Regions from separate parts of the Psychrobacillus sp. FSL H8-0484 genome, predicted to be linked through region 1. Evidence: riboswitches for the same ligand, from Rfam matches in the RefSeq annotation. Region 1 holds a riboswitch; each other region holds the start of a gene.
The links. Region 1 has a riboswitch for lysine ahead of dapA (4-hydroxy-tetrahydrodipicolinate synthase). Riboswitches for the same ligand answer to the same signal wherever they lie in the genome.
Positions count from the first base shown of each region.

Region 1 (2,209 bases):
TAACTCAGCACCCCAGCTCATTGCGAGGTAGTTGCTTGGTTGGAGTTCGTATAAATATGGAAGAGCGAATTCCCGTTCAATCTGGAATTCGCTCTTCTTGTAAAAACATATCTTTTGTATAGGCGCTGTTAAATTTTACTCTTGTTTTTTAGTATATAATTTGCGGATTCTACAAAAAAGTAATCATTTTTCATGAAGTTACTTACTCTTGTACATTTAGTACTTGCTGCAGTGCGCTAAGTTGTTCATCGTTTAAAGGAACCATAGGTAATCGGACACCACCGACAGGGACGCCTTTTAAATTTAAAGCTGCTTTTACAGGCGTTGGATTTGGAGCAGCAAATAGTGCTTTCATTATTGGTAGTAGTCTACGATGTTCCTTAGCAGCCTCTTGGATATTACCAATTTTGAAATTTTTAATCATCGCTTGCATTTCATTCCCTATAACATGGGACGCTACTGAGATGACACCTGTTCCGCCTATTGATAACACTGGAATCGTTAAACCATCATCACCGCTGTACAATGAAAAATCTTCCGGTGTTTGGTCAATAATTTCGGCCATTATATCTAAATTACCACTTGCTTCTTTAATGGATACAATATTTGGTATTTTGGAAAGACGAATGACTGTTTCAACAAACATGTTGACAACACTGCGTCCGGGAATATTATATAGCATAATCGGTAATGATGTGACCTCCGCAATTGTCTTAAAGTGTTGATATAATCCTTCTTGGGATGGTTTGCTATAGTATGGGGCAACGAGCATAATGCCATCGACACCTGCATCTTCCGCAAGTTTTGTTAATTTCATTGATTCTTTTGTGTTGTATGATCCAGTTCCAGCAATTACCGGAATTCTTCCATTTACTACTTCCACTGTAAATTTGAATAACTTGACCTTTTCTTCTTCTGTTAGCGTTGGAGACTCTCCTGTTGTACCAGAAACCACTAAACCTTCTGTTCCATTAGCGATTAAATAATTAATTAAGTTTCTTGTAGCTTGGAAATCAATCTCCTCATGTTCATCAAAAGGAGTTACCATAGCAGTTAAAATTTGTCCGAAATTCATTACTTCTCCACATCCTATATTTTTTTATTAAAAACAGAGGGAGAAGGGCAGTTAGTAAATTAACGCAAAAAAGCAACAACGAGGGCTCGTTGTTGCAGTAGAAACAATAAATTATTTCTTTGCGTAAGATAGCCCTCCATACAGTTTCCTATATGACAATTCAGTGTTTATTCAACAACAGAACCAGCTTCAAGAAAAATGAGATTCTTTCCGCTTCGGCAAATTCCCCTTTCCACAATTGTCCCAGGATCTCATTATCCTCCATTTGTGTACTGATGGTCTTTGCGCCTCTATCCTTACTTCAAAAGTTATTGAAATAAGTGATTATTTAATTATAAAAATAGTACCTGTTTTCTTATGGAATTGCAATAGTTGACCTATTAAAATCTACAATTAATTTATTTTAGGATTAATATTTAGATTTTCAATCGATTGATTTGCTTGCTACTCTTAACTTTGTCCATTGATTAAGTAAAAAGCAACAGTTACTATCAATAAGTTTGACATATAAAAGCCATACTACTTTTGAGGTGAAGATGATGTATAAATTATTGTCTCATAATGATTTAGATGGGGTAGGATGTGGCATTTTAGCAAAACTTGCTTTCGGTAAACAAGTGAAGGTGCGATATAATTCGGTATCGTCTCTTAATCGAGAGATTGAATTCTTTTTGGAACATGATCATCCAGATACGTTTTTACTTATTACTGATTTGTCTCCGAATGAGGAAAATGAAAAAAGGCTCAACGATTTTTATCATGCAAAAGGGAAAATCCAACTACTTGATCACCACAAAACTGCTTTACATTTGAATGATTATGAGTGGGGATATGTTTTAGTGGAAGATAATGAAGGTAAATTAACATCTGCTACTTCATTATTGTATGAATATTTGGTTACACATGAATTGTTGGAACCAGCAGATGCTATAACAGAATTTGTAGAGTTAGTTAGGCAGTATGATACATGGGAATGGGAAAAGAACGAGAACCACCAAGCTCATTCACTAAACGCACTCTTCTTTTTAGTATCGATGGAAGAATTTGAAGAAAAAATGATGGAAAGACTTCGTTCAAGTGAACATTTTGATTTTGATGAATTCGAAAAGAAAATACTGAACATGGAAGAAGACA
Region 1 is NZ_JBBOSZ010000001.1:3,457,082-3,459,290, reverse strand. It holds gene dapA (4-hydroxy-tetrahydrodipicolinate synthase) at 203-1,075, opposite strand; lysine riboswitch at 1,197-1,376, opposite strand; gene MHH81_RS17015 (DHH family phosphoesterase) at 1,615-2,209, shown strand, end outside.

Region 2 (2,209 bases), 610 kb from region 1:
GCACATATTGAAATGGTAATGGAAAAGCAAAAAATGACGATGAATGACTTCACAAATCGAGACATCTTTGGATATACGGTTGATAAAGGATGGATGTGTGTTCAAGTATTTTTTATTCGTCAAGGTAAATTAATCGAAAGAGATGTTTCACTATTCCCGATTTATCGTGATCCAGAAGAGGAGTTCCTGACATTTTTAGGTCAATTTTATGCCAAGCCAGAACATATTAAACCAAAAGAAATATTTGTTCCGATTAATACAGACTTGCATTTAGCTTCGGAGCTATTACAAATGAAAGTGATTATTCCGCAAAAAGGTACAAAAAAAGATTTAGTTGATTTGGCAGAAAAAAATGCAGTATTAGCATTAAGCGAAAAGTTTCATTTGATTGAAAGACGTGAGGAACGTACGATAGGTGCGGTAGAGGAATTAGGAAATATAATGGGGATTTCAACTCCAAATCGAATAGAAGCCTTTGATAATTCGCATATCCATGGTACGGACGCTGTTTCTGCTATGGTTGTTTTTGTAGATGGAAAAGCGTACAAAAAAGATTATCGTAAATATAAAACGAAGACTGCCGCGAAGCATGATGATTATGGTGCGATGAGAGAAGTTGTTCGTAGAAGATATACAAGAGTTCTAAAAGATCAATTACCTTTACCAGATTTAATCATTATTGATGGAGGGAAAGGACAAATAGAGGCTGCTCGTGAAATCATCGAAGATGAATTGGGCCTAGATGTTCCGATTGCTGGTCTTGCGAAAGATGGGAAGCACCAAACCTCTCAGCTTTTGTATGGAGACCCAATTGACATGATTCCGATGAAGCGTACGAGCGAAGCATTTTATTTACTGCAACGTATTCAGGATGAAGTGCACCGATTTGCTATTACATTCCATCGTCAACAACGTGGAAAGCATACAATAGCTTCTTCGTTAGACGGGATAGAAGGAATTGGACCAAAACGAAAAAAACTATTACTAAAGCATTTTGGATCTTTAAAGAAGATGGAAGCTGCTAGTAAAGAAGAGTTTATAGATGCTGGACTTTCCAGTAAGCTCGCAGACGTTATGATAAATCATTTTCATAAAAATTCGTTGTCTTCAGAATAATGTTGTGTTATGGTTGAAACAATTTAATATTCACTATTCAAAAGTGAAGATAGAGGTGCGAATTAACAAGAGTACTCATCAGGAGGATGAAAAGTTCCTAGGATTGTTGAGAAAAGGGTTATTCGCCGAAATATAGAAAAGCTTTTCCTTCTCTATGTTGGTCCTGCATTTAAGAGATGTAGGATTGTCAGAATTTGATATTCTGGAGGGCTATCTCACATGGACAATTACTTTTTGACCGTGTATGAGACAATGCTTTTCACAATATGTGAAAAGCATTTTTTAATCCTTGCAGATAAAAAAGGGAGATAATGTTCATGAGTAAAATTGTTATGAAGTTTGGTGGTACCTCTGTTGGGACTACAGAAAAAATTGCACATGTAGCTAATCGAATACGCAAAGAAAAAGAAAAAGGTCATGATATTGTGGTTGTCGTTTCAGCCATGGGGAAAACGACAGATGAGTTAGTGAAACTAGCACATGAAATAACGGAAAGTCCCACTAAAAGAGAAATGGATATGCTGTTAACCACTGGAGAACAGGTAACGATGTCTTTACTTGCAATCCAATTAAATGCTTTAGACATTGATGCCATTTCTTTAACAGGTTGGCAAGCAGGCTTACAAACAGACAATGTATATAGAAATGCTCGAGTAGAAAATTTGGATGGCTCTAAAATTCTGAACTTGTTAGAGGAAGATAAAGTAGTCATTGTTGCGGGATTTCAAGGGGTTTCAAGCGATGGAGAAATTACGACGCTTGGTAGAGGTGGATCAGATACAACTGCAGTAGCAATTGCTGTATCAATAGAGGCGGATATTTGTGACATTTATACAGATGTAGAAGGGGTATTTACTTCAGACCCACGATTCGTCCCAAATGCAAGGAAATTAGAGCAGTTGGAATATGACGAAATGCTTGAGCTTGCTAATTTAGGTGCAGGTGTATTGCATCCAAGAGCAGTGGAATTTGCAAAAAACTATAATATTCCATTAAGAGTTCGTTCCAGCTATGTAGAAAATGAGGGTACTATTTTAAAGGAGGAAGTAGACGTGGAAAAAAATTTAGTAGTTCGTGGAGTAGCATTTGAATC
Region 2 is NZ_JBBOSZ010000001.1:2,845,888-2,848,096, reverse strand. It holds gene uvrC (excinuclease ABC subunit UvrC) at 1-1,116, shown strand, start outside; lysine riboswitch at 1,159-1,337, shown strand; gene MHH81_RS13860 (aspartate kinase) at 1,434-2,209, shown strand, end outside.
Region 2: another riboswitch for lysine. It lies ahead of MHH81_RS13860 (aspartate kinase); the one in region 1 lies ahead of dapA (4-hydroxy-tetrahydrodipicolinate synthase).

Region 3 (2,209 bases), 380 kb from region 1:
GGGTTCTATGGCCATTATAATACTTGCTCCAATTGGTAATAAAATCCCGAAAGACCCCCATGACGAACCTGTTGCAAATGCCATAAACGCTGTTAAGACAAATAATAGGAAAGGAATGACCCCAACTGGGATATTGTTTTCCGTTACCAATTTAGCTAAAAACGCACCTGTTTCTAATTCATTGATTAAAAATGACAAAGCCCACGCAAATACGAGTATAAAGATTGCCGGTAGCATAGAGTTAACACCTGTGACTAGAGCTTTCCATACGTTGCTAATGTTTGCACCCGGATTTGTTTTAAACTGACGTAAATACAATAATATAGATAAAGTACTTGCTGTTAATCCTCCGATAAGTAGAGAAAATGGAACATTCATATTTTCAAAAATCACCAGTAGATTAAATTCTCTTCCAGACAGGTTGTAGCCTGTCCAAAACATGGCTAATAGTGTTACAACAACTAATGAAATGATAGGCAGTACTAGGTCAATTACTTTACCATAATTATTTTCCGGGAAATCCCCTTGAAGATCCCCTGGATTTGTTTTCTCCATATCGAATAGTTGACCTGTTTCTAACGCTCTTTTTTCATGTTTTTTCATATCTAATATATCAAAGTCTGTCCATGCAATAAAAAATACAATGGATAGAGTTGCAATTACATAAAAATTCATTGGCGCCATTAACATAAATGCTTGTAAGGGTGTATACTCAGTTATTGCGTGTGTCGTAAAAATAACCCCTAGCTGTGAAATTAAAAAAGCACCCCAGCTGGAAACTGGTGATATCACGCAAACTGGTGCAGAAGTAGAATCGATAAAATAAGCCAGCTTTGCACGTGATACTCTATGTGAATCGGTAATAGGTCTTGCTATTTGTCCAACTGCTAGTGCATTAAAATAATCATCTACAAATATGATGATTCCTAAAAATACAGTAAGTAGCTTTGAACCCCGTCTTGTCTTAATTCTTTTAACCGCCCATGCAGCAAATGCCTCACTCCCACCAGACAAACTAACAAATGCTGTCACAACGCCTAATAACAATATAAAGAGTAATATATAAATATTATGCGTATTTAACCCTTCATCCCAAAAAGAAGTTTTAAAAGATTCCCATAAGAGTGTTAAAGAATCTACAGGAGCAAAACTCTCTACAAGTAATGCAGCGGAAACAATCCCAGCTCCTAATGATAATAAAACCCTTTTTGTGACTAAAACCATAATAATTGCTAATAATGGTGGTACTAAAGAAAAAATTGTATTCTCCAAAACCTGCTCCTCCTCAAAATAAAAAAAGCCACCCTAATTATTATAGGTTGGCTTCTACTATTGAATTTAAGTATTAAAACTTTTATCCATATTTTTGTAGCTCCCCATTTATATAAATCATATAAATGACAGTGTTATTTTTATTCAAAATAACCCCAACTAAATATTGTTTGACCAACCATATCTAATTTCGGCAAAACTTCCTTTCGTATACGATCCTCGGTGTCATCCTACCGTATAGTACTTTTAAGCTCTGCAGCCTCTACCTATTTTATTCATTTACATTATAGTATCAGTAATTTCTATGCATCTTAATATTTTTTATTTTTCTGGCAACGGTAAAGGCACTTCTACAGATGGAGAGTTCCCTTCACCTTTCGTGTAAATATAAGGCACTTGCCCTTGCACTAATCCCATTGCAACCGGAATATTTTGCTCTACGACACTCATTTTGCTTGCCAATGGAACGATAATTTGGACATTTACTTTTATATGGATACTGACCTCTACATACGCATTATTAATACCAAATTCCTGAATGGTTGGCACTACATTTGATTGGACATTTCCGATTACATGAAACCGAATCGGAATTTTAGGACCTAAGTTACCAATGAGTGGAATATTCGTTGCCTGCCCCATCGGCACGAAAAATACAACTCCCCCTTGATCCTCCATCGTTTGCTTGTCATATTCGATGTCATCTAAATAAGGCAAACTCGATAAATTTCCTTGCTCAGCTTGCTCTAAATGCGATTGTACTAAACTATTTGTATCGGATAGAACACGATTAATGATCTCTGTATTAAATTTCGTTGTGACCATATTTGCACTATCGGATGGCACTTCTTCAATAATATCATTTACATCTAATACGTTAGCCGTTCTCGAATTAATGGCTTTACTAATAACCATGGACGCAATTTTATTCGTTTGG
Region 3 is NZ_JBBOSZ010000001.1:3,074,685-3,076,893, forward strand. It holds gene MHH81_RS15050 (Na+/H+ antiporter NhaC family protein) at 1-1,272, opposite strand, end outside; lysine riboswitch at 1,362-1,545, opposite strand; gene yunB (sporulation protein YunB) at 1,594-2,209, opposite strand, start outside.
Region 3: another riboswitch for lysine. It lies ahead of MHH81_RS15050 (Na+/H+ antiporter NhaC family protein); the one in region 1 lies ahead of dapA (4-hydroxy-tetrahydrodipicolinate synthase).

Region 4 (2,209 bases), 630 kb from region 1:
GGCACTGGTATTGTACGTATAACGCCTGCTAATAAACCGATAACAGCTCCTATTATCGTACCAATTATGGAGATTAAAAGTGTCATACCTGCTCCACGAAGGAACATTGGCCAGTTATTTACTATTATTGATAAAATCCACTCTAAGCTCATACTTTTCCTCCTTAAACATTAAAACCGACTGCAAATAGATGCAGCCGGTGTCGTGTCACTTCATCTTTATTCTGCCGCTGGTTGATTTTGAATAGCAGCATCCATAATCTCTTGTCTATCTTCCTCAGAGATTTTTGCTAAAATTTCATTTATTTTTTCAGTTAAATCGCTATTTTTCTTAAGTCCTACTGCAACCGCTGTTTCTTCCTCTGGTGCAACAAATCCGTCTGTAAATTCAACCATTGCAAACTTATCATTGGCTGAAGAAGCACTAATTCCTTCTGGGCGTTCGGATACGTATCCATCAATCACACCTGATTCTAGAGCAACTCGCATTGCAGGGAAATTATCCGATGCAGGTTGTTTCTTTACGCCTTCAATTTGATCAATCACACCATAATGAGATGTATTTAATTGTCCAGTTACCTTTGCACCACTAAAATCTTGGATAGAAGTAGCTCCTTCAAAAGGTCCACCTTTTTTTACTACCATTACAAAGTTAGATGTGTAGTAGTTCTCAGAGAAGTCGATTGTCTTTTTACGTTCTTCTGTCGGTGACATCCCAGCAATAATTGCATCAATCTTTCCAGAAGTTAATGATGGTACTAATCCGTCCCATTCTGTTTTTACAATTACTAATTCTTTTCCTAATCCATCTGCAATTCTTTTTGCAATCTCTACATCATATCCACCTGCATATTCTGAGTTACCATCAATTTTCACGCCCCCGTTAGAGTCGTTTAATTGCGTCCAGTTAAAAGGTGCATAGCCTGCTTCTAAACCTACTGTAAATGTATTGTCCTTATCTGTAGCTGATGAAGATCCACTGTTTTCCTTTTTGTCTGATCCACATGCTGCTAATACCAAAATTACGGTAAGAAATATTGATAATAATAATAGTTTGTTTTTCATTTCTATTACTCTCCTTTTATTTTCAGTCTATGCGTATGAAATCTAAAAAAGGACAACTTGTACAAAAAAAGACCTGAGATGAACTCAGGTCGCAATATGTATAGTTGCCCTAAATCCTCTACTTTTCCCAAATGAGATAGCACACCATTATAAACCGGGAAGATTATAACGGCAGTCCTGCAGTTCTTAACTACAGACCCAGCAAGTAATACGGAGAAATATTACAAACTTCGGCGACATTCCCTTCTCTTTAGCATCATAGCTTCTCAAACTCCACTAAAGACTGTTAAATATCGCGCCTCTACCTCACCTATACTAAGTGAGGTCATATTCAATTATTGTTCATAGTTTACAATATCAATTTCTTTCTGTCAATCTATCTAGATTAAACACTTCTCTGACCGAGTATGATAAAGGACTCAATCCCTCAGCAAATCCATATATATAAAAGTATACTTCATTTTTTAATGGATTAAGTTATTTCAAAGAATTCGGTTATGCCAGTGTATTATCGACTGATTAAATCCTGTTGATTTATTCATAAAAATTGTTATTCGAAGGAGAACTGCGTTGAAAAAAATCTGGTTTTTAGGTTTTGGTTTTTTTAGCATAAGTTTAGGATGGTCATTGTATAACGGCTTTGTTCCATTCTTTCTAGATAATTATATTACAAGTACTGCATTAATTGGTTTTCTGATGACAATTGATAATTACTTTGCCCTTTTTTTACAGCCATATATCGGAAACCGCAGTGATCGAACGAGTACACGTTTCGGTCGACGTATGCCCTATTTGCTTATTGGTCTCCCCATTACCGCTTTATTCTATGGTCTTATTCCTTTTCATACTAGTTTACTTACGTTAATCATTTTTATGGTTTGTATGAATTTATCTATGGCCATTTTCCGTTCCCCAACAATATCCTTAATGCCAGATATTACCCCTGAACCAGAACGTACAAAAGCAAATGGAGTTATTAATTTCATGGGTGGGTGCGGCGGCATATTAGCGTTTAGTGCTGGTTCATTCTTATTCAGTATGGAAGAATCGTTACCATTCTTAGTGGTTTCAATTATTTTCTTAGTAGCTTTAGTAGTTGTTTTTAAAAATATTAAGGAAAACCAAGATGCTATTCCTTTTCCCAT
Region 4 is NZ_JBBOSZ010000001.1:4,084,845-4,087,053, forward strand. It holds gene MHH81_RS20210 (amino acid ABC transporter permease) at 1-152, opposite strand, end outside; gene MHH81_RS20215 (transporter substrate-binding domain-containing protein) at 219-1,064, opposite strand; lysine riboswitch at 1,194-1,376, opposite strand; gene MHH81_RS20220 (SLC45 family MFS transporter) at 1,635-2,209, shown strand, end outside.
Region 4: another riboswitch for lysine. It lies ahead of MHH81_RS20215 (transporter substrate-binding domain-containing protein); the one in region 1 lies ahead of dapA (4-hydroxy-tetrahydrodipicolinate synthase).